One region of the Methylotenera sp. N17 genome, then DNA from elsewhere that is predicted to be linked to it. Evidence: predicted binding sites of a transcription regulator. Region 1 holds the regulator's gene; the other holds the start of a gene.
What was found. The regulator sigma-54, encoded in region 1, starts transcription at its own class of promoters, with help from an activator protein. The targets are predictions, from matches to a motif close to TGGCACNNTTCCTGCT.

Region 1 (8,042 bases):
TAATGGCCTGCTGAGTCGGGGTGAGTTTTGCAAAGTTTGCACCGGATTGGATGGTTTTAAATTTTGCATATAAGCGCTCATCTTGCGAGATATCGCTGCCATAATCGGTTAACTTCGCCAAATTGTCATTATACGCTTCGCGTAATTCAGGGCTGTTCACCACTGCATTCATGTGGCCTACTTGGCTCCAAGCACGGCCAAGCTTCTCGCTATGGTCTTCTAACTTTAGTGCAAAGTTTTCCCATGTTGGCGGTTCACTAGCAGTGGCGAGCTGCTCTACCAATGCACGACCTTCGGCAATCAGGCTTTCAATGGCCGGGCTAATGTGTTCAGGTTTCACTTCATTGAATTTAGGTAAACCAGAAAAATCGAGTAATGGGTTGGCAGTCGTCACGTTGTTTCCTTAAAACGCTATATGTATCAGTAGATGGTGATTATCGCCTAAACGTTCTGCGCGTTGGATTGAAGTTTTTAATCGCGCCAATCAATTTTTATTATCAGGGCGACTAAAAACGGATTGGGCTTGCGGCTAATTCATCAAACGTAAGCAGAATGGGTAGCGATAAGTTTCACCCTTACTACTAGAGATGGCGGCAACAATGCAAAAAACAATATTCAATAACCAGATAATGCCCATTAAGACAAAGCCAATCAGTATTATCGCCAATATGCCTGCTACAAACTGAGCAATCAAAACCGTAATTTGGAAATTCAGCGCTTCTTTGGCTTGATCTGCAATAAATGCGTTGTCATCTTTTTTGAGTGCCCATACCAGCAAGCCTGGGATAAACGAGAATACGGTGCCGCCTAGGTGCGTGATGGTGGCAATGTTTTTGTCGTCATTATTGGGGATAGTAATTTCTGCCATGGATGTCTCCTGTGCGATAAAAATAAAAGCGTGCTTAATTGACAGACGTTAGAACTCGGCGTGCAGTTCCATCACTTGTAACTCAATCTTTTCGATTTCTCTTAAATTCAGTAATTTTTTTACCTGCTTATTCAGGCGTTCAATTTGGCTATGCAGGATTTGCTGCTTCACACTCAAAATATTGGAAGGATGCATAGAAAGCTGGCGCATGCCCATGCCAATCAGTAGCCGAGTCAGTTTGATATCACCCGCCATTTCGCCACAAATTGAGAGGCCGATGTTGTATTTTTCGGCAGCTTGAATCGTCATTTGGATGAGTTTAAGCACAGCCGGATGCAATGGATTATATAAATGTGCCACGGCGTCATCGGTACGGTCGATGGCCAATGTGTACTGAATCAGGTCGTTGGTACCAATCGATAGAAAATCCAGTTCTCTGGCAAACGCATCGGCATTAATAGCAGCTGCAGGCACTTCAATCATGCCGCCGAGCGTGATTTTCTCATTAAACGGCGTGCCTTCTTTGCGCAGAGACTCTTTTGCACGTTCAAGCAATATTTTGCTTTGGCGTAGCTCAGTCAAGTTAGAGAGCATGGGAATCAGAATCTTAATATTGCCATAGTGCGAAGCGCGTAATAGCGCGCGGAACTGGGTATGAAACACTTGTGGCTCAGACAAACAGAAACGCACAGCACGCAAGCCAAGCGCAGGGTTTGCACAGTTGGAAACGGTGTCCGGGTTCATCTGTTTATCTGCACCCAGGTCCAGTGTACGGATCGTCACCGGCATGCCCTGCATGGCTTCTGCCACATGCTTGTAGGCGGTAAACTGCTCTTCCTCGTCCGGCATTTCGCGGCGGTTCATAAACAAAAACTCGGTACGGTATAAGCCAATGCCAGTAGCGCCAGATGCTTTGACTGTAATCACGTCCTCTGGTACTTCAATATTGGCATACAGATCAATACCAGTGCCGTCCATGGTCACCGCTTTGGTGGATTTGATGCGTTGTAATTTTTGTTGCTCAAGCTGCCACTGGTCTTGCTTGAGTTCGTATTCCGCCAGTATTTCTTTGCTCGGGCTGACGATGACAACACCTAAGGTGCCATCGACAATGATGATTTCACCATCGTTAATCAGATCACGTGCGCGTTGCAGCGCTACAATGGATGGGATATTCAGGCTACGTGCCAAAATGGCGGTATGCGAGGTAACGCCGCCTACATCGGTAATAAAAGCAGCAAATTGGTGTTGCTTAAATTGAATGGCATCTGCCGGTGAAATATCATGTGCTACTAAAATAGTCGCATTTTCCTGCTGTTGCTTTTCTTTGCTCTGGCTAGGTGATTGGCTAGGGTGACCCAACAATACCTTGATAATGCGCTCAACTACTTGCACCACATCGTGTTTGCGTTCGCGCAAGTACGCGTCTTCAATGGCATCAAATTGCTCAACAATGTCGTCCATCTGCTGTTTGATGGCCCATTCCGCGTTGCATTGCTCGTTACGGATAATGTCTTTGGGCGCTTCGGACAGGGATTTATCATTGAGCATGGCCAAGTGCGTGCTGATGAATGCGGCCAACTCTGCCGGTGCATTTTTGGGTAACTGCGCGCGCACCTGCTCTAAATCGTGCTTAACTGTTTGAATAGCTTCGCTAAAGCGTTTAATCTCATCGTCGATCAGATTGGGTGTGAGCTGATAGTGCACCACTTCCAGCAGTGCGTTGGAAACCAAATGAGCGCGACCAATCGCTATCCCACTGGAAACACCAACACCGTGTATGCTAAAGCTAGGCAATTACTCACCCTCTCCAAAGTAGTTGTTAATCAATGTTTTAATGGCGTTAATCGCTGCCACTTCATCCTCACCATTGGCTTCAATTTGAATAATAGTCCCTTTAGCCGCTGCAAGCATCATCACGCCCATGATGCTTTTTGCATTTACACGGCGGCCATTTTTTTCTACCCATACTTCGCTTTTAAATTGGCTGGCGGTTTGGGTAAATTTGGTAGAGGCGCGCGCATGCAGGCCAAGTTTGTTAATAATCTCTATGGATTCTTTGATCATAAATGCATATTTTCTTTGTTATGTTTTTGGTTGGGTAAGATGGTTACAGCCTTCTTTAGTAAAGTGCACAACGCCTTCTCGTCCGCCTGAAATGGCTTTGTCTATGCACACTTCTAAAGATTCTTGCCGGTAGTTCAGTACGCGCACCAGCATCGGTAGGTTAACCCCAGCTACGCCAGCCACGCCTTCTTGGTTGACCAATTTGGTGACCATATTGCAAGGTGTTGCGCCGTAAATATCAGACAATACCAATACGCCTTGGCCTTCATCCAGCTTGGTTACCATGGCTTGCGCCGTGAAAAATAATGAGGATGGGTCATCCTGTATGGAAACCGCAAGGTATTCAAGTTGTTGAGGGCGTTTGCCCATCACATGGCTTGCGCATTGAATCAAACTCTCACCCAGTGAGCCGTGCGCAATAATCAAAATTCCAATCATGTTGCAGCCTTCAAAAAAATATTTCCGTTAACTGAGCTCACGATGGCGCACGATGACTTTGTACTCTTGCTTAAAGTGTGCGCTGAGTTGCTCTACAAAATAGACCGAACGATGCTGACCACCGGTGCAACCAATACCAATCGTGAGATAGCTGCGATTGTCCTGATTAAAGCTAGGTAGCCATTTTTCTAAATATTGCTGAATATCGCCTAACATATCAACCACCATGCGTTCTTTTTCAAGAAATGCCTGAATTGGTTTATCTTTTCCAGTCAGTGGTCTTAATTCCGGATCGTAATGCGGATTGGGTAAGCTGCGTACATCAAACACAAAATCCGCATCCAGCGGAATGCCGTGCTTAAACCCAAATGAGACAAACAGCACCACCACACTATTGTTGATGTCGCTGTTGGGTTCGGCAATCCAATCACGGATATGGTTGCGTAGTGCATTGGCGCTTAAACTGCTGGTGTCGATATGGTGACCCAAGCTCGCGAGGCCCGCCAATAGCTCACGTTCTTCCAAAATGCTTTCTGCAAGCGTTGCTTTTTCATTGCTGAGAGGGTGTTTGCGTCTGGTTTCAGAAAAGCGCTTTACCAAGCTTTCTAAGGTGGAGTCTAAATACAAGACGCTGACGTCGATGCCCTCGGATTTCAACTGTGTAATGGCGTTGGGTAACGCTTTTAATGCGGCGCTGCGGCTATCAATGCTGATCGCCACTTTCACTTTCTTGTTGGCTTTGCGCAGGCTGTCAGTATCTAAATGTTGCGCGATTTGTGGCAGCAAGGTTGCAGGTAAATTATCAATGCAATAAAACCCGCTGTCTTCCAGTACGCGTAAAGCGATGGTTTTGCCGGAGCCAGATAGCCCAGTGACAATAATCAGTTGCATTTATGATTTCTTGCTTTCTTTTAGCATGATTTGCTTTTGACGCTTGGTAAATTGCTGCGTTGCATTAATACCGCGTAATAATAGCATGTGATTGCGCACGGCTACCTCCACCAAAACCGCAATGTTGCGGCCTGCCGCAATGGGAATCACCACTTTGCTGATATCTACTTCCAATACGCGCTCATACTGTGTTTTAGCATTTAGGCGGTCTAGCGCAAGTGGGTTAAGCGTATCAGCCAATTCCAATTGAATCATCAAATCTAAGGGCTTGGTAGGCTTGACCGCATTATCGCCAAATAATGCCCGAATATTGAGTATGCCTAAACCGCGCACTTCTAAAAAGTCTTGTAACAGTTCTGGGCAGCGACCTTCTACCCGCTCTGGGGAAATACGATAAAAATCTACAATGTCATCGGCCACTAAGCGATGCCCGCGCGAAATCAATTCGAGCGCTAACTCGCTCTTACCAATGGCAGCATTGCCTTTAATCAGTACACCAAAGCCTTGCACCTCCATAAACACGCCGTGCAAGCTGGTCGATTCTGCGGTCGCAATGGCCAAATAGTGGCCGAGCAATTCCATCAACTGTGGACTGGGCAGGGGGGAGGTGAACAGCGGAGTTTGTGAACGATCAGCCGCTTTTAATAATTCCTCTGGTGCTTTTTCGCCATTGGCCACTATCACGGCGGCAAGGTCAGTCGCAAATAAATTACTGACCGCCTGTTGCATGGCAATAATGCTGAGATTGTGTAAATAGTCCATCTCGGCACAGCCTAATACCTGTACCCGGTTAGGGTGCACAAAATTTAAGTGGCCAACAAGTGCTAGGGATGGTTTGGTAACAGTACCGGAGGTGAGTATTTTATTGCCGCCTTCAAGCCCTGCTACCCATTGTAGTTTGAGCTTGCGGCGGATTTGTGTGAATAGCTCGTCAACGTTAATTTGAGCCATAGATTAAAAAAAGATTAATTAGGAAGCTGGTGTTGGTCAACATTCTGATGTTTCACAGCACCATTGGTTTTGTGATGATCGCCATGTTTCTCTTTGTGTTTTACCACTTGACGGTCCAGTTTGTCCGTTAGCATATCAATGGCGCTATACATATTCTCATCGGCACAAGCAGCGTGTAGATCGTTGCCTGGCACATGCAGTGTAGCCTCAACCTTTTGGGCGAGCTTTTCTACAGACATCGTAACCTTTACATCAATCACATGATCGAAGTGATTGCTGATTCGCGTGAGTTTACTTTGCACGTACTCACGTAACGCAGGTGTAATTTCTAAGTGATGCCCAGTTAATTGTAAATTCATGACTTGCTCCTTTTTGAAATTGCTCCAAGAAGAAAAAGCATCTCGGAACAATTTCAGTTTACTACTTTGGCGTTGGCTTGCAACTATCCAATTGCACTATTCGGTAAGAAAATTTCCTGTATGGGAATTTAGTTGAGGGAAACTTGCGCTAAATCAAATCGTTAGCGTGACCCTACAGTGATTTCCTCAAATTTGCAGGCGGGATATTGAGCGATTCACGATATTTGGCAATGGTACGGCGTGCCACCACAATGCCTTGGTTGGCCAGCGTATCCGTAATTTGATTGTCGGAAAGCGGTTTTCTGGGGTTTTCTTCGGCCACCATTTGTTTAATCAACGCACGAATCGCAGTGGCAGAACACGTGCCGCCCACATCAGTCGCTACCGAGCTACCAAAGAAATATTTAAGCTCATATACACCACGTGGAGTGAGCATATACTTATGCGTAGTCACGCGTGAAATGGTGGATTCATGCAATTCTAACTCTTCTGCAATCTCGCGCAGCACCAATGGGCGCATGGCAATATCCCCATGCTCAAAAAAGTTACGTTGCCTATCTACAATGGCTTGCGAAACGCGCAAAATAGTAGAGAAGCGCTGCTGAATGTTTTTAATCATCCATTTGGCTTCTTGCATTTGGCTCTGTAAATATTGCCCGGAATTTTCGCGGTTGCGTTTTAAAATATCCGCATATAGTTGGTTAATACGTAATTTTGGAATAACGCCATCATTCAGTGTGGCGACCCAAATGCCTTTGATCTTCTTCACAATCACATCATGTTGAATGTAATGATCGTGCGACAAAGTGACAAATTGGCTACCCGGTTTTGGGTTTTGTTGTTTGATAAGCGTCTGCGCGCCTTTCAAGGTGGCTTCATCGCAGCTAAGCAGTTTGCGCAGCTTGCCAAAATCTTTGTTAGCCAATACCGGTAAATGGTCTTGAATAATGGCGATGGCTTGTTTCAGGTAGGGCGTGTCTGTATCTAGTGCATTGAGTTGCAAATACAGGCACTCTTGCAAGTTACGTGCGCCTACGCCAATTGGATCCAGATTTTGAATCAGCTTGAGTACAGTTTCAAGCTCAAGCATATCAATTTCAAGCTCGAGCGGCAGGCTATCTGCCAGCTCATCTAACGACTGCTCAAAGTAACCATCATCATTGATACAATCAATCATAATAGAGACCAGCGTTTGGTCACGTTCAGACAGCGGTACTAATTTCAGTTGACCCACAAGGTGATCGCGCAGGCTGATGCTAACGGTGTCTTGTCTGGTAAAGTCGCCGTCATCATCGTCCGAATTGTTTTGGCGTCCACCTTCATCCCAGTTGCTAGTGCTGCCGTACTCATCAAACTCATCTTCAAACTCAGGTGCTGAGAACTCTTCTGAAGTGGGCGCTAACTCATCGTCACGTTCAGCCGTGCTCTCAGCAGGCGCGCTAATTTCAGAGGTAGTGGCGTTATCAAATACATTGGCATCTGGCTCTTGCTCAGAAGCTTCGCTAGAGGCCTGGCTGTTATCAGTGCTGGGGGCTTCTGCACTGCCGCCACCATCGTCATCACCATCGACTAACTCCAACAATGGGTTGTCTTGTAAGATGGTTTCTAGCTCTTGGTTGAGCTCCAGTGTAGACAGCTGCAATAACCGGATGGATTGTTGCAACTGCGGGGTGAGCGCTAAGTTTTGAGAGATGCGGAGTTGTAAGTTTTGTTTCATAGCATTCAAAGTGGTTAAAGTCTAAAGTCCCGGCCTAAATACACTTCGCGTACGGCTTCATCTTTTACAATTTCATCTGGGCTACCTGAGGCAAATACAGTCCCATCGTTCACAATATAGGCACGATCACAAATGCCTAAAGTCTCACGCACATTGTGGTCTGTAATGAGAATGCCAATATTTTTACTGCTTAAAAAGCGGATAATTTTCTGAATATCCAGTACCGCAATCGGGTCAATCCCGGCAAATGGTTCATCTAACAAAATAAAGCTTGGGTTGGTGGCTAGGCAACGTGCAATTTCTACACGTCTGCGTTCACCGCCAGACAAGCTGACGGCCATACTGTTGCGAATATGCACAATATGCAGTTCTTGCAATAGAGATTCTAATTGTGCCTCGCGCTCTTCTTCCGTCAGGTCTTGCAACTCAAGCACCGCCATGATGTTCTCAGTGACGGTCATTTTTCTGAAAATAGAAGGTTCTTGCGGCAAATAAGACAGCCCCATGCGCGCACGGCTATGGATAGGTAGGCGGCTTAAATCTTTGTTGTTCAGCAAAATCCGGCCAGCATCCAATGGTACTAATCCTACCATCATATAAAAGCTGGTGGTTTTGCCGGCGCCATTGGGGCCAAGTAAGCCGATGATTTCACCGCTTTGGATGTTTAACGAAATATCTTGCACTACGGTACGCGTGCTATACGATTTTCTTAAATTTTCGACGATTAATTCACTCATAAATACTCAATACT
Region 2 (8,042 bases), 2.3 Mb from region 1:
TTATGGCGTAGGTGGCGCTGTCGGTGGATTGGCAGGTGGCTTTGCCTTGCAATATTTAGGCGGGCAGTATACCTTTACGCTTGCTGCCGCGTTTCCATTATTAGGGTTTGTAGTCATTATGATGGGCTTGAAATTAGCGCAGCCATTTGCATCGAAGGGAATGTTCAGTGAGTAAATTAATGCAGTTCGGCATCAGCGCTGTTCTAGTGTTGGGTATGACAGGATTGGCCAGTGCTGATACACAAGTAAATGTAGTGGGACTGTTTGCTGGCAAGGCTTTGGTCACCATCAATGGCAGCGCTCCACAGACCTTGTCTGTAGGGCAGACAAAAAATGGAGTGAAGTTGGTAGCCGCTGACAGTCAGCAAGCCACACTGTTGATTGAAGGTAAGACTAAAGTGCTGGGAATGGGACAAGGCGTTTCGGCTGGCGGCGGGGCAGAGTCAACACAAAATCAACCAGTTAATTTGTACGCAGATTCTGCGGGCCATTTTTTTGGTAATGCGACGGTGAATGGTGCTAATTTACGCTATGTGGTAGATACCGGTGCAACTTCAGTCGCACTTAATAGTGCGGATGCGAAGCGTGCTAATATTAATTACTTAAATGGCGAGAAAGGCATCGCATCTACTGCGGGCGGTAGAATTGTGGTCTATCGTGTGACATTGAATACACTCAAAATTGGTAGCATTGTGTTGAACAATGTGGAGGCAGTAGTAAATGAGGGTGGATATCCGGAAGTGGTCCTGCTGGGCATGTCAGCATTGAACCGTATGGATATGAAGCGCGATAATACTACGATGACGCTTACAAAAAAATATTAGTGGTGCTCTTCGCTAGCAACCCAATTACCTAACAACAAATAAAACAAAAAAACGGGCATTCGCCCGTTTTTTTATTAGTCACAATGACCGACCTACTTAATGCGTTTGTCTTTCTCAATTAAAGCGTAAGCACTATGGTTGTGAATGCTTTCAAAGTTCTCAGACTCCACCACATAAGCATCGATGCGCTTCTCAGCATTCAATTGTGCTGCGACATCGCGTACCATATCTTCTACAAACTTCGGATTGTCATAGGCGCGCTCCGTCACAAATTTTTCGTCAGGGCGTTTGAGCAAGCCATATAACTCACAAGATGCCTGTTTTTCTACAAGCTCAATCATGTCTTCCAGCCACATAAAGTCATTGAGTAGAGCAGTAACGGTAACGTGTGAACGTTGGTTGTGCGCACCGTAATCAGAGATTTTTTTACTACATGGGCATAGGCTGGTCACAGGCACCAATACTTTTACCGTGATGCTGAATTCGCCATTTTTGATTTCACCGATGAATGTCACATCGTAATCCAGCAAGCTTTTTACGCCGGAAATCGGTGCGGATTTATTAATAAAATATGGGAAATGCATTTCCACGTAGCCTGACTCTGCCTCTAGGCGTTTGACCATTTCACGCAAAATGGTCTCAAAAGACTCAATCGAAATGGCATGTTCGTTCATGTTGAGAATCTCAACAAAACGTGACATGTGGGTGCCTTTAAAGTTGTGCGGTAGATGCACGTACATATCAAATACGGCCACAGTGGCTTGCTCGCCGCCAGATCTGTCTTTGACAATGACAGGGTGGCGGATAGACTTGATGCCAACTTTGTTAATATCAAGGTGGCGTACATCCGGCGTGTTCTGAACGTCTTCAATGCCTTGTAGTGTGGGTAGATTCATGATGTAGGTCATCTCCAAAAGCGGCGGCAGCTATTTTAATTGGGCCGCCTAAGTTAACGCGTTAATTCGGATGCGTCAACGTATTGTATGCGTTGTAATGTTAATTGAAACTATTTATCCGTTATATTGAGGCGTCTTCCCTAAACTCAATACCTATCGTGCAAATTATATTGGTGAAGCAATGATACTGCGCGTCATTTGATGTTCAGCACGCTTAGTTTTGTACGGATAGTTTCAATCATGGCTTCTGCGTTCAGACCGCATTGGGACAGCATAGTTTCATGTACGCCGTGCTCAATAAATGTATCGGGCAAACCAAGGCAAAGTGTAGGGCAATAAATAGATAGGCTTTGGAGTGCTTCCAAGACTGCAGCACCTGCGCCGCCCATGGCTGCATTTTCTTCAACCGTCACAATCAGTTGATGTTGCTTGGCCATAGATTCAATCATGGACATATCTAATGGTTTTACAAAGCGCATATTCACTACCGTTGCATTCAATGCCGCTGCCGCGAGTAGGCTCTCAGCCAGCATACTGCCAAATGCTAAAATAGCTACTTGCTTGCCTTGGCGTTTTAGCTCAGCTTTACCGATTGGCAATGTTGTTAACGCTTGATTAATAATTGCGCCAGTACCAGTGCCTCTGGGGTAGCGCACTGCTGCTGGCCCAGGGTGCATATAGCCTGTAGTCAGCATTTGTCGGCATTCGTTTTCATCACTAGGGGCCATGATGACCATGTTGGGGATGCAGCGTAAATAGCTTAAATCAAAGCTGCCAGCATGGGTGGGGCCATCGGCACCGACCAGCCCAGCGCGATCAATCGCCAGTAAAACATCTAGTTTTTGGATGGCGATGTCATGCACTAGTTGGTCGTAAGCGCGTTGTAAAAATGTGGAATAAATGGCCACGACAGGTTTCAGTCCATCACATGCCATGCCCGCAGCAAACGTGAGCGCATGTTGTTCAGCTATGCCGACATCAAAATAGCGATGCGGATATTTTGCAGCAAATGCATTGAGTCCAGATCCGTCACACATGGCTGGGGTAATGCCCACCAGTGCCGGATCCTGATCTGCCATATCGACCAACCAGTCTCCAAACACTTGCGTATAGGTTTTTTGGCTAGCACTGGCTGTTGTCAGGCCGTTACATGGGTCGAATTTGCTCACGCCATGGTATTTGTTGGGGTCGTCTTCTGCCGGGGTAAAGCCTTTGCCCTTTTGCGTCACAATATGCAAGAACTGCATGCCTTTGAGTTCGCGAATATTGCTTAAGGTGTCTAGTAGCGCTGGTAAATCATGGCCATCAATGGGGCCAATATAGTTAAAACCAAACTCTTCGAACAATGTGCCTGGTGTCACCATGCCTTTGGCATGCTCTTCTGCACGCTTGGCAAACTCTTTGACCGGCGGCACGATATCGAGCATTTTCTTACCACTGCGTCGTACGCTGTCATAAAAGCGGCCCGATAGTAGGCGTGCTAAATAGTTATTCAACGCACCCACATTGTTAGAGATACTCATGTCATTGTCATTGAGAATCACCAACAAATTGGCATCCATGTCGCCCGCATTATTCAGTGCTTCAAACGCCATGCCAGCTGTCATTGCACCGTCACCGATAATGGCCACGCTGCGTCTGTCGGACTTGGCTTCGCGAGCGGCTATTGCCATGCCTAAAGCGGCTGAAATAGAGGTGCTGGAATGCCCGGTGCCAAAGGTGTCGTAAATGCTTTCGCTACGTCTGGGGAAGCCCGCAATGCCATTTGGCTTGCGTAGATTATCCATCGCATCACGCCGGCCAGTCAGAATTTTATGCGGATATGTTTGGTGGCCAACATCCCATACCAAACGATCTTCAGGCGTGTTAAATACATAGTGCAGCGCAATGGTCAGTTCTACCACGCCTAGATTTGAGGCCAGATGCCCACCCGTTTTTGCCACACTTTCTACTAAAAAAGTGCGTAGTTCCGCAGCGAGTTCCGGGAGCTGGTGGCGCTCTAGTTTTTTGAGGTCTAGCGGGGATGAAATGTTGGCGAGCAGAGTAGACATAACTATATGCGGCTTAAAATTGACGTTGAGTGATGAAACTTGCCAGACTTCTTAGCATGTCCGCTTCTTGTGCGTACGCTTCTAGTGGCGCAAGCGCTTGCTGATACAACGATTGTGCCAGTGATTTGGCGGTGTCCAATCCTAACAGGGTTACATAAGTGGATTTATCTTGCACAGCATCTTTACCCGCTGTTTTACCCAAAGTAGCGGTATCTGCTTCAGCATCCAAAATATCGTCCACAACTTGAAATGCCAGTCCAATTGCCTTGGCGAATGTATCCACTGCTTGATACTTTTGTGTGTCAGCATTCGGCGCCGTATAAGCACCCATCATGGCGGCGGCATGCATCAAGGCGCCTGTTTTTAAAGCATGCATGTGCGCAAGTTGCGGTTGAGATAACTTGATGCCAGTACTTTCTAGGTCAATAGATTGTCCGCCAGCCATACCGCGAGAGCCGGTTGCAAAGGCCAAACAGTACAATATATTGACTTTTTGACTAGCCTCAATGGACAGTTGATTGCTAGCAATCAGTTCAAATGCCAAACTTTGTAGCGCATCTCCAGCCAGTAAAGCGGTGGCATCCCCAAATTGTTTATGGGTAGAGGGCTTGCCGCGACGTAAGTCATCATCGTCCATGCATGGCATATCATCATGCACCAATGAGAATGCGTGAATCAATTCTACGGCAGCCGCAGATAGATCAATATGCGCTAAAGTTGCGCCACAAAACTCGCCTGCTGCGTACGCTAATAAAGCTCTTACACGTTTACCTCCACCCAGCACAGCATAGCGCATGGCTTGATGCAAGGTTATAGGTGTTTCAGTGTCGGCAGGCATCGTAGTCGTCAACACGTGCTCAATGCGCGATTGCATGGCGTGTGACCACTGCTCAAACTGCAAAGGAGTCGTCATGGAAGGGCTATTCACTGGCAACATTGTAGGGCGCTAAAGCATTTGCTTCGGTCAGTATGCTGACTTGCTGCTCAGCCTCTGTCAGCGACTGTTGGCATTGCTTAAGTAGCTCAGCGCCGCGTTTATAGGCTGCGAGTGACTGCTCAAGCTGTAATTGACCGGACTCTAATTGCGTAACAATAGATTCCAATTCTGCAATGGCAGATTCGTAATGAAGGGGTTCGCTATTTGGCGCGCTCATGAGGTGCTTGGCAATATATTGACTTAGAATTTGTCTAGATTTTAACAAAACTCTCGCAACTTGCGGCGTTTATCACGCCATAAAGTCGGATTAGGGCAAAATCTTCAGTAAAAATTGACGAATATCCGCTATCTCATTGGCGTTCACGGAATGCGCCATCGGATATTCATGCCACTCCACAGCGTATCCGGCATCCTGTAGTTGCTGGCGGGAGCTCAACGCTGTATCGATGCGAATCACTTCATCTGCAATGCCATGCGCCATGAAAATCGCAATAGATTGATTCTCAATAGATTTTTGCGCAGGTAGGGTGTGTTTTAATGGCAAGTAAGTCGAAAGTGCCAGCACTCCCGCCAAAGTCTGTGTATGTCTGAGTGCTGTATGGAGTGCAATGGCACCACCTTGCGAAAATCCGGCAAGCGCAATGCGATTGGTCGGAATGCCAAGCGTGTTTGCATGGGCGATAAGTGCCTTAATTTCGGTTTGGGATGCCTTGATGCCTACAGCGTCTTGCGGACTGTCTTTGTCTAAACCAAACAAATCGTACCAAGCACGCATTTCATAACCATTGTTCATGGTAATTTTTTTGTAGGGTGCATGCGGCAACATAAAGTGAATGTGCTGCAGGTTTAGCATCTCTACAACAGGCTCAAAATCATACCCGTCAGCACCTAGGCCGTGTAGCCAGATAACGCAAGAGGTTGAATTGTTAATGGTATTTGTTTTTAAGTAGTCGAGCATTGTTGCATCATTACTGCATTATAAGTGTGCACATTGTATACCTCTAAATGCTGCTATTTAGCCTCGCCAGTAATCAGATTACATCTAGGGATTTACTTTTCAATCAATACCTTTAAGCAAATTGTAATACTTTAGCGTTTGCAGATTTCTTAAGTGCAACTTTTTGGTCTGTATTGTGGTGAGAACTCGGAAGAGTCGCAGCTCCATGGTGAAGATGCGGTTGGGCGTGATAATCGAATGGTCTTATTTAATACTTGACTTGGTGCGTTGAGAATCGTGCATGAGATTTCAGTATTAGTGACTTCAATATCGCAATTGAGAGTGTCTGCGTCAGATAGACCAATATCCGAAGGTGTTGTGACTGTTAATCCATCATTTCTTTTTAGCTCAAAAGCTACTTTTCCTCCAGCTATTTCCGCTAGCCCAACTGAGACTTTGGTTTTAGCTTGGTAATCAGAATAGCTAGGTATAGCTATTGCGGCGAGAATTCCGATGATTGCAACAACTATCATTAGCTCGATTAAAGTAAAGCCATTACACTTACCGTATTTAATAATCATTTGTGGTTTTTCGTGTTGGATTTATGTAACTATCTATTTTTAAGTGCTCTGTGATTAAAAGTACTTAAAAATAGAGCGCGATTTTTAGGTCGCGCTCATTGTTGTATCAGCTATATGGCTAAATTATGCTTGTGGGCAAGACTTCGGTGCGTACTTCTTGTCTGACGCGCCAGTCGTTGCGCATGACCACACACCGGTCGTAGCATTGCGTGTCCATGTGATAGTCGCAGATCCTACTTGCGTTGGGGCATTTTTAATTGCACATGATAGAGTGGTGGCTGCAGCAGTTAAGCCACAGTTAGCAGTATCCGTTGTTGGCATGCTGATATCACCGTTGCCAGAAACTGTTCCACCATCATTTGTAAATAATTCGTGAGCAGTTTTATAACCTGAAACCTCTGCTAAGCCAGCGGCTAATTTTGCTTTAGATTGATAGTCAGAATACGCTGGAATCGCAATCGCTGCCAAAATACCGATAATCGCAACTACGATCATTAACTCGATTAATGTAAAGCCTTTTTGTACTTGTTTCATCATGTTGATTTCCTTTATTTAATTAAGTGTTAGTGCATACACACTGTGTGTTGTTTAAATCAGTGCTTGTAAGGCTAAAAGCAATGGCTGTGCCAACTTCCAATTCTTTTTTTAAACTGTTGATTTGTAATCATAAGTTCAAGTTGAATGGCAACGTTGGTGTGGTTGTAGTAAGTTTTTAATTGGGAGAATAGAGACGAAAACTGCCCTCTTTTCAGTGTTTTGCTGACAAAAAGTGTCACTTTTCTACATTTAGGGCAGTTGCAATTGCGTATTAAATTTGCCATGAGTGCTTATATTGCGCACTTGTGGCAGTGGCTGAATGAAAAAAGACCGCAGTTGCGGTCTTTTTTTATCACTTCATTTAAATCTGTATTACCAAAATTTCCACCAAGGTTTGTTGGAAGATCCGGTTTGTTTTACATTGTTGGTTGAAGTTGCGCCAGTTGCCTGGCCAGTTACTTTGAGTTTTCGATGACCTTTTTCAAGTTAGCCAAACCGCTGTCGAATACGCCAGTAACAAACTTAACGGCTGTTTCATCATCTTGGCCGGCAGGAATCGGTGGATTGAGTTTGTAAGTGCGGTAAAAGCGGCCTACCCAAGTCACAGTAGACTCACCAGCGCCTGGGCCAGCGGTCACTTGCATGAATGCGTTGTAATCAGCTACTGGTGCAACGCCGTCTACAATTTCGTATCTCAGTTTCATGTCAGCATCATCGGCAGTACGTAATTTTTCGTAGATTGTGCCGCCATCTTTTAAGGTTAAGGTTCTGAATGTTTCATCGCCTTTTTTCTCAAGTTTTGTGCTTGCAATGGCTGGGTGCCATGCGTGTATATTGCCAAAATCTTTTACCACAGCCCAAACTTTAGCTGGCGCTGCTTTGATGACAATGGTTTTTTCAACTTTTTGTGGGCTTGGGCCGTGTGCAGCTGCGTTAAAAGAGAGCGCAGTAAGTGCGATAATCGCTAACAACTTTTTCATTCATATTCTCCACTAATGTACTTAAGCGTACTAAAGATACTTTTGGTAAAGGTACCGGGGTACCAAATTATGTAGTTTTAAGGTTGATTAAAACTACGATTCACTACAATCAACAATTATAAAACATTAAGTGTGCATTGCACACGCTTCATTTAACGTCTGACCTTGGCAGTGGTTGACCTATGCTTACTGCAAAATAAATTGTCCAAAAGCTCTGCTCTTGTCACCAGTTTTGATGGTGGAGATGACTTTTTTCTGTGCAACATCAATCACAGAGACGCTATTGGTTCCCCAATTGG

Region 2: FG11_RS01935 (pilin) is a predicted target of sigma-54. The motif match lies at 6,840-6,855, and genes of this name have one in related genera.

The regions. Positions count from the first base shown of each region.
Region 1 covers NZ_JUGE01000001.1:2,713,807-2,721,848, forward strand. The annotation lists gene FG11_RS12950 (M3 family metallopeptidase) at 1-394, opposite strand, end outside; gene FG11_RS12955 (DUF4870 domain-containing protein) at 530-868, opposite strand; gene ptsP (phosphoenolpyruvate--protein phosphotransferase) at 917-2,665, opposite strand; gene FG11_RS12965 (HPr family phosphocarrier protein) at 2,666-2,935, opposite strand; gene FG11_RS12970 (PTS sugar transporter subunit IIA) at 2,954-3,373, opposite strand; gene rapZ (RNase adapter RapZ) at 3,401-4,264, opposite strand; gene hprK (HPr(Ser) kinase/phosphatase) at 4,265-5,215, opposite strand; gene hpf (ribosome hibernation-promoting factor, HPF/YfiA family) at 5,230-5,574, opposite strand; gene FG11_RS12990 (RNA polymerase factor sigma-54) at 5,747-7,291, opposite strand; gene lptB (LPS export ABC transporter ATP-binding protein) at 7,306-8,028, opposite strand; gene lptA (lipopolysaccharide transport periplasmic protein LptA) at 8,041-8,042, opposite strand, start outside.
Region 2 covers NZ_JUGE01000001.1:379,257-387,298, forward strand. The annotation lists gene FG11_RS01895 (MFS transporter) at 1-175, shown strand, start outside; gene FG11_RS01900 (retropepsin-like aspartic protease family protein) at 180-824, shown strand; gene folE2 (GTP cyclohydrolase FolE2) at 917-1,732, opposite strand; gene dxs (1-deoxy-D-xylulose-5-phosphate synthase) at 1,915-3,771, opposite strand; gene FG11_RS01915 (polyprenyl synthetase family protein) at 3,785-4,684, opposite strand; gene xseB (exodeoxyribonuclease VII small subunit) at 4,692-4,925, opposite strand; gene FG11_RS01925 (alpha/beta hydrolase) at 5,016-5,666, opposite strand; gene FG11_RS01930 (pilin) at 5,816-6,226, opposite strand; gene FG11_RS01935 (pilin) at 6,350-6,760, opposite strand; gene FG11_RS01945 (SRPBCC family protein) at 7,219-7,743, opposite strand; gene FG11_RS01950 (YVTN family beta-propeller repeat protein) at 7,930-8,042, opposite strand, start outside.